DNA from 2 places in the Streptomyces sp. NPDC102278 genome. Region 1 is predicted to be linked to the other one. Evidence: riboswitches for the same ligand, from Rfam matches in the RefSeq annotation. Region 1 holds a riboswitch; the other holds the start of a gene.

Region 1 (7,420 bases):
ACCACGGGGTCACGATCCGGCCGCCGGATGGGACCTGGGTGAGCCAGGTGGGCGGGATGTGATCGACGGAGAACGTGGCGAGAACCACGTCGTGGGGGCCCCCGGGCGGGCGGCAGTCGGCGGCGTCCCCGACGACGACCGTCGGTGTGTACCCGGTCGCCTTGAGGTTCTCCTGCGCCTCGGCGGCGATCACCGGGTCGAGCTCGACGGTGGTCACCCGCCGGTCCCCGACGAGCGCGCACAGCAGGGCCGCGTTGTAGCCGGTGCCTGCGCCCCACTCCAACACCCGGGCGCCGGGGGCTGCCGGACCCGGGGATGATCCGCCGAAGCCGGCCAGGAGCAGCATGCGCGCGACCATCGAGGGCATCGATGCCGACGAGGACGGCAGCCCGTCGGTGAACCGTGTGACGAGCGGCTCGTCCGAGTAGGCCGCGGCCGTCCACCGGTCGGGCTCGGTGGCGCGGTCGACGGGCTCGTAGCCACCGGAGACGTCCCGCTGCCAGATCCGGTCGGGCAGGAACCGGTGCCGGTGCACGCGGCGGAGTACCTGCTCCAGCCCGGCGGGCAACGGTTGATCGAGCTGCTCGGCGACCGCGGTGAGCAGCCCGTCGACGAGCACGTCGTCTGCCGGGGCATCGCCGCGCGGGGTGGTGACCACGGGTCTACTTCTTCTTGTCGGGGTCGGTGGGCGGCGGAGGCGGAGGGGGCGGCGGCACCGGCCGGTTCGGCTGGTGCCCGTCGTCACCGATCGGAGACCGGTGTTTGCCTTCCACGATCCCTGCCACGGCAACCTCCTCGCGGGTCCGAATCCCCAACGGTAGAAGCGGAACAGCGGATGCGGCAGGGCGCGTGTCGGGCGCATACCTGGCCGACGAGTGAAATCGTCGGCCACCGCGGCCCTGGCACGGCCAGGGAGGGGAACCGTACGCGCGGCGGGCGGGTCAGTGCGGCGCGGACGGGTGTTGTGCCTGCAGGGTGCGCAGGAGGTCGAAGGCGGGTCGGTCGACCGGGCGGGGGGTGTTGGCGAGGGCGATGACTCCCAGCCGCTTCTCCGGGTCGAAGCTCACGAAGGAGGAGAATCCGCCGGTGCCGCCGTTGTGCCAGATCTGGAGGTGGGCGCCCTGCCGGGGGTGGAGGCGGTGGGCCATCCAGCCCAGGTGTACCCGGGCGAAGGGACTTTGGCGGTACTCGACCTCCCGGCTCAGGCGGATCGCGGCCGTGAGGGGCTCGGGGCCGCCGTCCAGTTGGGCCCGGACGAAGGCGACCAGGTCGGTCGCGGTCGACCGCAGGCCGCCGGATCCGGTCAGGTCGGCGAGGTGCCAGGCAGGGGTGGGCCGTCCGCCGCGGTCGTGGCCCCGGGCGGAACGTCGCGCCCGTGCAGCGTCCACGCTCACCACGGTGTCCCCCATGTCCAGGGGGCTGCAGATCGTACGGGTGACGAGGGTTTCGTAGTCGGTGCCGGCCCGGCGGGCCAGGGCCAGCCCCAGTAGGCCGCATCCGAGGTTGGAGTAGCGCAACCGCGCGCCCGGTACGGCTCCCAGGCGGGTCCGGGCCAGCCCTGACAGGAGCCACTCGGTGTTGCAATGGGCGTACGGGTCGGGTTTGTTGGGGCGCAGGAGGGCCGGGAGCAGCATGCCTTTGGGGAGTCGGGGCAGGCCGGAGGTGTGGGTTGCGAGGTGCCGCAGGGTGATCCGCTCGCCGCCGCGTGACGGTACGGCCGTGTCTTCGGGCAGCAGGTCGCTCAGCGGTTCGTCCAGGTCTGTTTCGCCGGTCAGGGTCAGCCGCGCGAGGGCCAGGGCGGTGAACGCCTTGGTCACCGACCCGATCTCGAACAGGGTGTCCGGCCCCGGTACATGGGCGTGGTCTCCGCCGGTGCTGCCCGCACCTCTGATCTCCGCGCGGTCTCCCGCGAGGGCGGCGACCACCACGCCCACGCGGTGGTCGGCCAGTTGGTCGGCGGTCTGCCGGACAAGGGTGCCTAGTTCTTGCTCCATGAGCGAAATCATCGCGGCGTCCGACGGTCGGCCCGTGCTCCTGGATGATGAATTCCGGTTCGCGGCCCTGCGACCTGAGCAGGAGGGGCAGCCATCCGCGGGCTGGTGCCGTCGCGTGCGAGAGCGGTCCGCTTCCGACCCTCCGGCCTGCCGCAGCAGTTCAGAGCAGGCTGTCTGACGTGGCCGGCCGACCTCCGCTTCCGCGCGGGTAGGGTGGGAGCGCAGCTGGTTCGCCCCGTCCGCCAGGCGGGATGCGACGCAAGAGGGAACCCGGTGGGAATCCGGGACTGCCCCGCAGCGGTGAGCGGGAACGACCGCCGTCATACGCACTGGGACCGAACGGTCTTGGGAAGCGACGGCCAGTAGGTGTCCGCCGGGAGACCGGCAGGCGTGCCCGCGAGTCCGAAAACCTGCCACTGCCCGCATGCCTCAGGCGTGCGGGGCGCCGAGGAACACCCTCGGGCCTTTCTGCCGCGACTCGCGAAGGAGAGTTGACGTGGCCGACCCGACCGCAAGCACCGCGGGGTGCGTTTCCAAGATCCCGGGCGACTCCCGGGTGACGCTCGCCCACATCATGAGCGAGCACGACACCAATCTCTACGGGACCATCCACGGCGGCGTGGTGATGAAGCTGATCGACGACGCGGCCGCCGCCGCGGCCGGGCGGCACGCGGACGGACCCGCCGTCACCGTGGCCGTGGACCGGATGTCCTTTCTCGCGCCGGTCCGCGCCGGTGACCTGCTCAGCGTCGACGCCGAACTGGAACGGGCCGGCCGGACATCGATGACGGTCGGCGTGCGTGTGCGGGCCGAGCGCTGGAACGCCTCGGGCCCCACGACCGAAGTGGCCACCGCGAGGCTGGCCTTCGTAGCGATAGACGCCGACGGCAAGCCGCGTCCCGTCCCGGCACTCGACGTCTCCGGGGCGACTCCCTCGTAGGCGAAGGGCCGTACACCGCTGCTGTGACGTCCTGCCCCTTCCGCGTCCTTGTGGTCGTGGTCGTGGCAGGACGGTTCCCGGTTGCCCAGGGGGGTGGCGCGATTCGTCGCGCGCGACCCTCCGCGCCCCCGCGAGCCCTCCCCCATCCGTCGGCCTTGTTGCGGTCTCCACGCAGTTGCCTCTGCTTGCGGCAGCGGTAGCGGCAGGGTGGACCGAACTGGCCGGATTCCCACGGGTGGGGCGGCACGCCCCCGCACGGCCCAGTCCTCCGACCAGGCGTGCAGACCATCCGACCCATCTGCGGTGAGAGGACCATCCATGCCCCGCAACCCCCGCAACCCCCTGAAATCCATGCTGTCCGCTTGCGCCCTGGCCCTGCTCATATCCGGCTGCGGAGGCGGTACCACCCCCTCCGCCACCTCGTCGGCGGGCCCGTCCGCCCAGGGCTTTCCGGTCACGATCGACAACTGCGGCGTGAAGACCACGTATCAGCGTCCGCCGGGGCGGGCCGTCTCGCTGAACCAGCACGCGACCGAGGCCCTGCTGTCTCTCGGCGTGGAGAAGTCGATGGTCGGCACGGGCTACCTGGACGACAAGATCCTCCCCGAGTACCAGGCCGCCTACGACAGCGTGAAGGTCATCTCCAAGGAATACCCCTCCTACGAGGCGCTGTTGGAGGCCGAGCCCGACTTCGTCTACGGCGGGTGGACCTCCACCTTCGACGAGAAGGAGGGCCGCGGCCGGGCCGCGTTCACCAAGGCCGGGATCAACACCTACCTCAACACCGAGGAGTGCCCCACCGGTCCGGTGACCGTCGCCTCCCTGGACGAGGAGATCCGTACTCTCGCCAAGATCTTCGGTGTTCCCGAGCGGGGCGAGCAGCGGCTGGGGAAGCTGCACGCCACCCTCGACAAGGTCGAGACCGGGCTCACCGGCGTCACCCCGGTCAAGCTCTTCGTGTACGACAGCGGCGACAAGACGGCCTTCACCGCGGGCGGCAAGGGCATCGGCAACGAGATGATCCGGCGGGCCGGCGGGGTGAACCTCTTCGCCGACCTCGACAAGGCCTTCGGCGACGTCTCCTTCGAACAGGTCGCCCAGCGCGCCCCCGAGGCCATCGTCATCTACGACTACGGTGACCAATCCGTCGAGGACAAGAAGAGGTTCCTGCTCGCCCACCCGGCGCTGAAGGACGTACCCGCGATCAGGAACCAGCGGTTCGCGGTCCTGCCCCTGTCCTCCACGGTGCTCGGCGTCCGGATGCCGTCGGCCGTCGAATCGCTCGCGCAGCAGCTCCACCCCGGCCGCGTCCGGTGACCGACGTGAAGACCCGTGCGACCGAGGGAGTCGCCCTCGACGGGAGTGGCCGGCCCGTCCGCGCGCGGCGACCCGGGATCCCGTACAGCGTGGTGCTGGCCTTCCTCGGCGTCCTGGTGGCCTGCGCCGCGACGGCCGGGATCGCGGCGGGGTCGATCAGTGTCCCGGCCGATCAGGTGTGGAGCATCCTGGCGCACCGCGTGCACCCGGCCCTCGCCGAGCCGACGTGGACCCCGGTGCGCGAGACGATCGTCGTGGATGTCCGCCTCCCCCGGGTGCTGCTGGCCGGGGTGGTCGGGGCGGGGCTGTCGGTCTCCGGAATGGCGTTGCAGGCCCTGGTGCGCAACCCCCTCGCCGACCCGATGCTGCTGGGCGTGTCCTCGGGCGCGTCGGTCGGCGCGGTGCTGGTCCTCGTACTGAATCTGACGGTGTTCGGGCTGTTCACCCTGCCGGTCGCGGCATTCTGCGGGGCGCTGGCGGCTCTGGTCGCGGTCTACTTCCTGGCCCGTTCCGGCGGGCGGATGACGACGGTGCGGCTGGTCCTGGCGGGCGTGGCGACGGCCGAGGTGTTGTCGGCGCTGGCCAGTTTCCTGATCGTCACCTCGAACGATCCGCACAAAACGCAGTCCGCGCTGCGCTGGATGCTCGGCGGGCTGGCCGGCACGACCTGGACGACGGTGTGGATTCCGGTCGGTGCGGTGCTGATGGGGACGGCCGTCCTGCTGGGTGTCTGCCGCTCCCTCAATCTGCTGCTTGCCGGGGAGGAGGCCGCCGCGGCCCTCGGTTTGGACGTGCACCGGTTCCGCGGCGCCCTGTTCACCCTGGTGGCCTTGATGATCGGCACGATCGTCGCGGTCAGCGGGCAGATCGGCTTCGTGGGGCTGATCATGCCGCACGTGGTGCGGCTGCTCGTGGGGGCCGACCACCGCCGGGCGCTGCCCGCGGCCGCGCTCCTGGGCGCGGCCTTCCTGATCGCCGCCGACCTGGCGGCGCGCACGCTCATGAGCCCGGAGGAGATTCCCGTCGGCATCCTCACCGCCCTGGTGGGCGGCCCGTTCTTCCTCTGGCTGATGCGACGCAAGGCGGCCCGATGACGAACCGACCGGTCTCCGGCTCCGCGCCCGGTGTGCTCGACGCCGAGGACGTCAGCGTCGTGGTGAACGGCAGAGCCCTGGTCGACGGGGCGTCGCTGCACGTGGCACCCGGCGAAGTGGTGGGCGTGGTCGGCCCCAACGGCGCCGGCAAGTCCACCCTGCTGCGCACCTTCTACCGGGCGCTGCGGCCGACGTCGGGTCGGGTCCTGCTCGACGGTGAGGACGTCTGGCGGATGCCGGGCAAACGGCTCGCCCAGCGGCTCGCGGCCGTACTGCAGGAAACCTCCGGGGACTTCGAACTGACCGTCCTTGACGTGGTGGCGATGGGCCGTACCCCGCACAAGCGGGCTTTCGCGGGCGATGACGCGGACGACCGCGACATCATCACGCGGTCCCTGGCGGCGCTGCACGTCGACGACCTCGCGCACGCGCCGTTCGATCGTCTGTCGGGCGGGGAGAAGCAGCGGGTCCTGATCTCCCGCGCCCTGGCGCAGCGCACGGGGACCATGGTCCTGGACGAGCCGACCAACCACCTCGATCTGCGGCACCAGCTCGACGCCCTGCGGCTCGTGCGACGGCTCGGCGTCACGGCCGTCGTCGCGCTCCACGACCTGAACCTCGCCGCGGCCTTCTGCGACCGGATCTGCGTCATGGCCGGCGGCCGTGTCGTGGCCACCGGCAAGCCCGAGGAGGTCCTCACGGCGCCTCTCCTGTCCGAGGTGTACCAGGTCGAAGCCGAGGTCATGGAGCACCCGCGCACCGGGGTGCCCTTCATCAGCGTCGTGCCCGGCCCCGAACGGCCCGCGGGCGAGGTGCTGGAGGGAGGAGAACCAGCCGTTCGCACGGACTGAGGGATCACCCCGCACGGCCGGAGCCGGGGCCCGGCGCCAGGGACAGCGGTGTCCGAAACCGTCGCCGCGGCCGCCACCGGGTGTCGAGCCTCCGGCCGACCGGCTCCCGGCCGCCGAGCGGCGAAAGGAGCTACCGGCCGGCGCGGCGGGCGCGCCGACGGGCCAGGAGCTGGGCGGGGGTGCTGGGCGACGGGTCGGGCTCGTCGGGCCACCGCTCGCGCCGGGTGAGCGGAACGAGCGGCATGAGGGAGGTCTGCCCGTCGGCCTCCAGGGTGCACAGCGGTTCGCCGCCGGGGATGTCTGCGCGGCCGAGGCGGACGGTGAAGGGTAGGGGGTCGCCGCTTCCTCCTCGGGCGAGCGAGCCGCCCAACTCCGTCGGGGCGTGGCGGCGCGTACGGGCCGCGGCCACCACTCTGCCGTCGACCAGCAGTTCGGCGCGGCGTCCGCCGGCATCCCGGACGACGGTGATCGAGTGCCCGTCCCGGTCGAGGTGGAAGCGCTGGTCAGCCCCACTGGTCACGGCAGCCTCCTGGATCTGCGGCCCCCGGACCAGCGTAGTCCGGGGCGGCCGGTGACGTCCCGGGGTGGCTCACGCATCCTCCCGGCCACCTGGTTGTCGGTGCTCTGGGGACGGGGTCGCGACGAGACTTCGCCGGGCGTGTACCCCTTGAGTCGCACGCGCGGGAGAGAGGGTGGTGAAGACGTCCGTGGAGACGGCGTACCGGGGCGTTGAGCGGTCCCCGGTACGGCCGGGCCGGCGTTCACCTCGGCGACGGAGCCGCCTTGACCCCCATGATCAGCGAGTAGAGCGTGTCGTTCGCCGTGATGAACAGGCGGTTGCCCCGCGGTCCGCCGAAGCGGATGTTCGAGACCTTGTTGGGCACCAGGATGCGGCCGAGCAAGGTTCCGTCGGGGGCGTAGCAGTGCACGCCGCCGTCCATGGCCGCGGCCCAGAGGTGGCCCCGGTCGTCGAAGCGGATGTTGTCGAAACGGCTCTCTCCGCTCCCCTCGGCGAAGGTCCTGCCCGCCGAGAGGGTGCCGTCGTCGTGCACGTCGAAGACCCGGATGCGGTTGGCCCGGCTGTCGGAGACGTAGAGTTCGCGCTCGTCGGCGGAGAACACCAGGCCGTTCGGCCCGCTGAAGCCATCGGCCACGAGCCGGACCTCGGCGGTGTCCGGGGCGATCCGGTAGACGTTGGTGGCGCCGATCTCGGGCTCGCCGCGT
Region 2 (7,420 bases), on a different contig from region 1:
CCGGCCCGAGGCCGGGGGCGTCGTACCGGAGCGCGAACCGGGCCGCGCCTGACCGTCACCCGCGCGCGGCCCGCGCCGGCCGGCTTGTTCACCTCCTCGCGTTAAGCTCGGCTGCCGGACAAAATCCGACCAATCCGCCTCTCCTGCCCCCTCCCACCCCACGAGCAGACAAGGGAGTCCGCCACCGTGGCCATCTCCGTCTTCGATCTCTTCTCCATCGGCATCGGTCCCTCCTCTTCCCACACGGTCGGCCCGATGCGGGCGGCACGCATGTTCGTGACCCGCCTGAAGAAGGACGGTGTCCTCGCCCAGACCGCGTCCGTCCGCGCGGAACTCTTCGGCTCCCTGGGCGCGACCGGCCACGGCCACGGCACGCCCAAGGCCGTCCTGCTGGGACTGGAGGGGCACTCCCCCCGCACGGTGAACGTCGAGACGGCGGACGCCGAGGTGGAGCGCATCCGCCAGAGCGGCCGGCTGCGGCTGCTCGGCGCCGAGATAGGCGAGGCCCACGAGATCGCCTTCGACGAGCCGAACCAGCTGATCCTGCACCGTCGGCGCTCGCTGCCGTACCACGCGAACGGCATGACGCTCTTCGCGTACGACGCCTCCGGCACCCCGCTGCTGGAGAAGACGTACTACTCGGTGGGCGGCGGCTTCGTGGTCGACGAGGACGCGGTCGGCGAGGACCGGATCAAGCTCGACGACACGGTGTTGAAGTACTCCTTCCGCTCCGGTGACGAGATGTTGCGGCTGGCGAAGGAGAACGGCCTGTCGATCTCCTCGCTGATGCTGGAGAACGAGAAGGCCTGGCGCACGGAGGAGGAGATCCGCGCGGGCCTCCTGGAGATCTGGCGGGTCATGCAGGCCTGCGTGTCGCGCGGCATGTCCCGCGAGGGCATCCTGCCGGGCGGTCTGCGCGTCAAGCGCCGCGCCGCCGGCACCGCCCGCCAGCTGCGCGCCGAGGGCAATCCGCAGGCGCACGCCATGGAGTGGGCGACGCTGTACGCGATGGCCGTCAACGAGGAGAACGCGGCGGGCGGCCGGGTCGTCACCGCCCCCACCAACGGCGCCGCGGGAATCATCCCGGCGGTCCTGCACTACTACATGAACTTCGTGCCCGGGGCGGACGAGGACGGCGTGGTCCGCTTCCTCCTCGCGGCGGGCGCGATCGGCATGCTCTTCAAGGAGAACGCCTCGATCTCGGGTGCCGAGGTCGGCTGCCAGGGCGAGGTCGGCTCGGCCTGCTCCATGGCGGCCGGCGCCCTCGCCGAGGTCCTGGGCGGCACGCCCGAGCAGGTGGAGAACGCCGCCGAGATCGGCATGGAGCACAACCTCGGCCTCACCTGTGACCCGGTCGGCGGTCTGGTGCAGATCCCGTGCATCGAGCGCAACGGCATGGCGGCCGTCAAGGCGGTCACCGCGGCCAAGATGGCGATGCGCGGCGACGGCACCCACAAGGTCTCCCTCGACAAGGTCATCAAGACCATGAAGGAGACCGGCGCCGACATGAAGGTGAAGTACAAGGAGACCGCTCGCGGCGGTCTCGCGGTCAACGTCATCGAATGCTGATCTGACGACTCCGTCCGCCGCCGCGCGCGGCGGGCCCGTCGAGCCCGTCCTCCCCCGGAGGGCGGGCTCCCGCGTGTTCGGAGGGGGCAGGTCCGCCGGGGCGGGGCAAGACGGGTCGAGCGGCCCGTCCGGGTCGGGACCTTGGACCCGCGGATGCGGGGAAGGCGTGGGGTTGGCTTGCCCGAGGGGCACGAGACACCCCGCCGACAGAGAGGCCACCCCCGCCATGACGATCACGGAGCACCGCGTCCTCCCCCTCCTCCTGGAGGGCGCGACCACCCCCATTCCGGTGCGCGGGACGTTCGTGTACCGCACGGACCGGCCGTACGAGATCGCCCTCGACTTCGAGGGCGCCGGGGTGCACATCGCGCGCTGGGTGTTCTCCCGCGAGCTGCTGCTCGACGGGCAGACCTGCGCCACGGGCGAGGGCGACATACAGGTGTGGCCGCGCTGGAAGGCCACCGAGCCGCGGATCTTCCTGGCGTTCAGCAACGGCGAGCACGGGTGTGTGATGTCCGCCCGGGCGAAGGACGTACGGGCCCTGTGCCGCCGGCTGGTGGAACTGGTGCCGCGCGGGCAGGAACGACGGCACTACGACCTGGACGCGGAGCTGAGCGCGCTGCTGCCCGGCTGACGGCGCGGCGCACGACCTCGCGGTACCCGGCCTCCCGCCACGCGGCCTCGTGGCTCGTGCCCGATCCGGTGCAACCATGGGCGCCCCGGAAGTGTCTTCTGCTGTGACACCACTGTCCCCGTCTCTCAAGAATCGGGGGGACGTCATGCGTCCGCCACGTCGCCGTCAGGTCATCGCACTCGTCACGGGCACGCTGCTCGCCGCCGGCATCGGCCTCGCCGCACCGGCCTCGGCCGCCACCCGCACCTTGTCCACCACGCTGGTCACCAACGCCCGCTTCGGCGGGCACTGCACCTTCGACCGGCTCGTCGTCGACCTTCAGGGATCCGCTCCCCCGGTCACCGTCACACCCGTTCCCGAACTGGTCTACGACGGGTCCGGCAAGCCCGTCCCGCTGGCCGGGAAGTACTTCCTGGAGATCCGACTGCACCCGGCGGCAGGGCACACCGACGCCGGCCAGAACGTCTACCAGGGGCCCCGCCTGCAGAAGATCAACCTGAGCAAGCTCAAGGGCCTGGCCTACACCGGCGACTACGAGGGGTACGTGACCTTCGGCGCCGCCTTCGACACCAAGCCCACCTACAAGACGAGCGTGCTGCACGCGCCGGAGCGGCTGGTCGTCGACTTCCCGCATCCGGCGACCTGCTGAACCGTCGCCCGACGAACCGGTCGAACGGTCGAGGGGCCCGGGGCGTGCGCCGCCCCGGGCCCCTCGCACGCGACAGCGCGACAGGGCGGGACGACATTGCCTAGCGGTGCTCCGGGTTGGGGAAGTCGAAACGGCACCCGGCGTCCCACTCGGAGCGTTGGTTGCCGTGTGCGGGCATGCCGCCGGCCCGCTTGAGCAGGGCGGCCAGGTGCATCAGGTTCCACGTCATGAACGTGGTGTTCCGGTTGGTGAAGTCGTTCTCCGGGCCGCCCGAACCCGGGTCGAGGTAGGAGGGCCCGGGCCCGGCCTCACCGATCCAGCCCGCGTCGGCCTGCGGCGGGATCGCGTAGCCGAGGTGTTGGAGGCTGTAGAGGATGTTCATGGCGCAGTGTTTGACGCCGTCCTCGTTGCCGGTGATCAGCGCGCCGCCGACCCGGCCGTAGTAGGCGTACTGGCCCCGGTCGTTCAGGATCGAGGAGCAGGCGTAGAGCCGTTCGATGACCCGCTTCATCACCGAGCTGTTGTCGCCGAGCCAGATCGGCCCGCACAGCACGAGGATGTCGGCGTCCATGATCTGGCTGTAGAGGACGGGCCACTGGTCGGTTTCCCAGCCGTGCTCGGTCATGTCGGGCCAGACACCGGTGGCGATGTCGTGGTCGACGGCGCGGATCAGTGAGGTCCGGGCGCCGGCCGCCTCCATCACCGCGCGGCTCCTGGTGATCAGCCCGTCGGTGTTGCTGGTCTCGGGCGAGCGCTTGAGCGTGCAGTTCACGTAGACGGCGCTGAGGTCTGAGTAGTCGTGTTCGTCGGCCACTCCCCCACCCTGCGCAGGCCGGGACGGGTCCGCCAGCGGGCCGCGCCCGTCCGGGGGCCGCCCGGATCGGCCCTGGTCGGAGCGGGTGGACGCGGGCCGCGGGAACGGGGTCGGGTTGTTACGGGTCCGCGCGGCCGACTAGGGTCAGCGGGCCTTGGTGTTCGGGAAACCGGTGAAAAACCGGTGCGGCCCTCGCCACTGTGATCGGGAAGTCCGGCTCCACTCCCTTGCGGGAAGCCACTGGGCCCGCGCGGGAGACCGCACGGCCCCGGGAAGGCGGAGTCAGGGCATCAGTACCCGTGAGCCAGGAGACCGGCCAGGGCACGTCGTCCATCCACGAGGTGCTGGAGAGGTCTCCTTACTCATGCATATAGCCGAGGGGTTTCTGCCCCCTTTGCACGCGGTCGCCTGGGGCGCCGCGTCCGCTCCCTTCGTCGTACACGGTGTGCGCGCCCTCACGCGCGAGGTGAAGGCCAACCCCGAGAGCACGCTGCTGCTCGGCGCGTCCGGTGCCTTCACTTTCGTCCTGTCCGCCCTGAAGATCCCTTCGGTGACGGGCAGTTGTTCCCACCCCACCGGCACCGGACTCGGGGCGATCCTGTTCCGGCCGCCGATCATGGCGGTGCTCGGCACGATCACCCTGCTCTTCCAGGCGCTGCTGTTGGCGCACGGCGGTCTGACCACGCTGGGCGCGAACGTCTTCTCCATGGCGATCGCCGGACCGTGGGCGGGTTACGGGGTCTACCGGCTGCTCAAGAAGTTCGACCTGCCGCTGATGGTGACCGTCTTCTTCGGCGCGTTCTTCGCCGACCTGGTCACCTACTGCGTGACCAGCGTCCAGCTGGCGCTGGCCTTCCCCGACCCGGGCACCGGCTTCCTGGGCGCGCTCGCCAAGTTCGGCGGCATCTTCGCCGTCACCCAGATCCCGTTGGCCGTCAGCGAGGGCCTGCTGACCGTCCTCGTGATGCGGCTGCTGATGCAGTCGAGCAGGTCGGACCTGGTCCGGCTGGGCGTCGCGAAGCTGACCGCCCGTACCGGGAACAAGCAGGAGGAGGCGGCGGTCCGATGAACGCGATGACCAAGAACACGAAGATCAACGTGGTCCTGCTGCTCCTGGTGGCGGCGCTGGCCGTGCTCCCGCTCGCGCTGGGCCTGGGCGAGGGCAAGGAAGAGCCGTTCGCGGGCGCCGACGCACAGGCCGAGGCCGCCATCACGGAGCTGAAGCCGGACTACGAGCCGTGGTTCTCCCCGCTGTACGAGCCCCCGTCCGGGGAGATCGAGTCGGCCCTGTTCGCCCTTCAGGCGGCGCTGGGCGCGGGCGTGCTCGCGTACTACTTCGGTGTGCGCAAGGGTCGCCGTCAGGGCCTCGCCCAGGCGGGCGCGACCGGTGGCCCGGCGGGCCACGCGGAGTCGTAGGCGGTGCTGCCGATCGACGTTGCGGCGCACGGCAGTCGCTGGCGCCGCCGCCATCCGCTGGAGAAGGCCCTGTTGGGGCTCGGGCTGACGGTCACGGCCGTGGCCCTGCCGCCCTGGCCCGGGGGCCCGCTCGTCGCGGCGGCCACCCTGGCGGTGCTCCTCGGGCCCGCCGGGGTGGCCGGGCGCCAACTGTGGCGGGCCTTTCGGATCCCGCTCGGCTTCTGCTTCACCGGAGCCCTTCCGCTGCTGTTCGCGGTGGGCGGCCCGGCCGGGCTCGTCTCCTGGGCCCCCGACGGGCCCCGGCACGCGGCCGAGCTGCTGTTGCGCACCTCCGCGGCCTCCCTGGGGGTGCTGCTGTTCGCCTTCACCACCCCGGTGTCGGACGTCCTGCCCCGGCTCGTGCGGGCCGGGGTGCCGGCGCCGGTGGTGGACGTGGCCCTGGTCATGTACCGGATCGGTTTCCTGCTGCTGGACTCGATGGCCCAGGTCCGCCGGGCCCAGGCGGCCCGACTCGGGCACACGGGCCGGGCGGCGGTGTGGCGTTCGCTGGCCGGGCTGGCGGCGACCTCGTTCGTACGGGCCTTCGACCGGGCCGCGCGGCTCCAGGAGGGGCTGGCGGGGCGCGGCTACGACGGCGCGCTGCGGGTGCTGGTGCCGCGGGCGACGCTGTCGTGGCGGTTCCTGGCCGCGTCCGGGGCCCTGCTGGCGGCCCTGATCACCGTGACTCTCACCCTGAAGGGGCTGTACCTGTGAACCCGTTGGTGGAACTGGCCGGCGCGGGCTACGCGTACGAGGACGGGCCCGCCGTCCTGTCCGACGTCGACTTCGGCATCGTCGGGGGCCGCGCGCTGGTCCTGTTGGGCCGCAACGGCAGCGGCAAGACCACCCTGATGCGGCTGCTGAGCGGGGGGTTGCGGCCGGGTTCGGGCACGCTGCGGCTGGACGGCGCGGAGGTGACGTACGACCGGGCCGGGCTGACCCGGCTGCGCCGGGCGGTGCAACTGGTGGTCCAGGACCCGGACGACCAACTGTTCGCCGCCTCGGTGGAGCAGGACGTGTCCTTCGGCCCGCTGAACATGGGTCTGGCGCCCGACGAGGCACGGGACCGGGTGGACTCGGCGCTCGCCGCCCTGGACATCACGGCCCTGCGGGACCGGCCGACGCACCTGCTCTCGTACGGGCAGCGCAAGCGCGCGGCCATCGCGGGCGCGGTGGCGATGGCCCCGCGCGTGCTGATCCTGGACGAGCCGACGGCCGGGCTGGACCCGGACGGGCAGGAGCGGCTGCTGGACGTCCTGGCGGGGCTGCGCGCGGCCGGGACCACGGTGGTGATGGCCACGCACGACGTCGACCTGGCGGTTCGCTGGGCCGACGACGCAGCGGTCCTCACCCCGACGGGCATCCGCTTCGGTCCGGCCGGGGAGTTGCTCTCGGACCCGGGGTTGCCGGCCTCTGCCGGTCTGCGTCAGGCCTGGTCCCCGGCGGTCACGGCGCACCTGCGCGCCCACGGCCTGTTGGCGCCGGACGCTCCCGGCCCGCTGACCCCGGAGGCCCTGGCCGCCTTGCGGTGACCTCGGGGGCGCCCCGGAGCGCTCCGTCCGGTGGCCGCCGTCGAGGGCCGGATCGCGGCGTCGGCGTCGGCCCCGAACCTAGGATGGCCGCATGTCGCTGCCGCACGCCATCCTCACCGCCCTGCTGGAGAAGCCTTCGTCGGGGCTGGAGCTGACCCGGCGGTTCGACAGGTCGATCGGATACTTCTGGTCCGCCACGCACCAGCAGATCTACCGGGAGCTGGGCCGGCTGGAAGAGGCCGGGTTGATCAGGGCGTTGCCCGGCGAGGCGCCGGTGCGCGGGCAGCGCAAGGAGTACGAGGTGCTGCCCGACGGCGGCGTCGAGCTGGCCCGGTGGGTCGGCGAGAGCCAGGACCCCAAGCCCATCCGCGATCCCCTGCTGCTGCGGGTACGGGCGGCGGGCGTGGTGGGGGCGCGGGGACTCGGGGCCGAGCTGCGGCGGCACATGGAGCTGCACCGGGGGCAGTTGGCGGAGTACGAGGCCATCGAGGCACGGGACTTCCCGCCGGCACGGGACTCCGACGAGGACCGGCTGCGCCGGTTGGTGCTGCGCGGCGGGATCGGTCTGGAGACCTTCTGGCTGCGCTGGCTGGAGGAGGCCCTGAGCGAGGTCGAGGACATGACTCCCCCGCCGGGCGGGCCCGAGGGGCCCGCGGGCACGGCCTGACCGCCTCCGTCCCGGCAGGGGGACGGAGGGGCCCGGACGGGGACTACTTGCTCAGGGCGACCCAGAACTCGTCGAAGCTCAGCAGGCCGTCGCCGTTGCC

The links. Region 1 has a riboswitch for cobalamin ahead of ACIRO3_RS26420 (acyl-CoA thioesterase). Riboswitches for the same ligand answer to the same signal wherever they lie in the genome.
Region 2: another riboswitch for cobalamin. It lies ahead of ACIRO3_RS01145 (energy-coupling factor ABC transporter permease); the one in region 1 lies ahead of ACIRO3_RS26420 (acyl-CoA thioesterase).

Annotation. Positions count from the first base shown of each region.
Region 1 covers NZ_JBIWLV010000012.1:97,998-105,417, reverse strand. Annotated here, with positions in the region: gene ACIRO3_RS26430 (protein-L-isoaspartate O-methyltransferase) at 1-658, opposite strand, end outside; gene ACIRO3_RS26425 (serine hydrolase domain-containing protein) at 942-1,994, opposite strand; cobalamin riboswitch at 2,204-2,427, shown strand; partial or broken gene ACIRO3_RS26420 (acyl-CoA thioesterase) at 2,569-2,901, shown strand; gene ACIRO3_RS26415 (ABC transporter substrate-binding protein) at 3,253-4,251, shown strand; gene ACIRO3_RS26410 (FecCD family ABC transporter permease) at 4,329-5,345, shown strand; gene ACIRO3_RS26405 (ABC transporter ATP-binding protein) at 5,342-6,196, shown strand; gene ACIRO3_RS26400 (hypothetical protein) at 6,327-6,716, opposite strand; gene ACIRO3_RS26395 (SMP-30/gluconolactonase/LRE family protein) at 6,958-7,420, opposite strand, start outside.
Region 2 covers NZ_JBIWLV010000001.1:254,351-261,770, forward strand. Annotated here, with positions in the region: gene ACIRO3_RS01125 (L-serine ammonia-lyase) at 187-1,569, shown strand; gene ACIRO3_RS01130 (SsgA family sporulation/cell division regulator) at 1,796-2,203, shown strand; gene ACIRO3_RS01135 (hypothetical protein) at 2,349-2,852, shown strand; gene ACIRO3_RS01140 (flavodoxin family protein) at 2,953-3,666, opposite strand; cobalamin riboswitch at 3,805-4,002, shown strand; gene ACIRO3_RS01145 (energy-coupling factor ABC transporter permease) at 4,031-4,735, shown strand; gene ACIRO3_RS01150 (energy-coupling factor ABC transporter substrate-binding protein) at 4,741-5,082, shown strand; gene cbiQ (cobalt ECF transporter T component CbiQ) at 5,086-5,835, shown strand; gene ACIRO3_RS01160 (energy-coupling factor ABC transporter ATP-binding protein) at 5,832-6,653, shown strand; gene ACIRO3_RS01165 (PadR family transcriptional regulator) at 6,745-7,320, shown strand; gene ACIRO3_RS01170 (EF-hand domain-containing protein) at 7,364-7,420, opposite strand, start outside.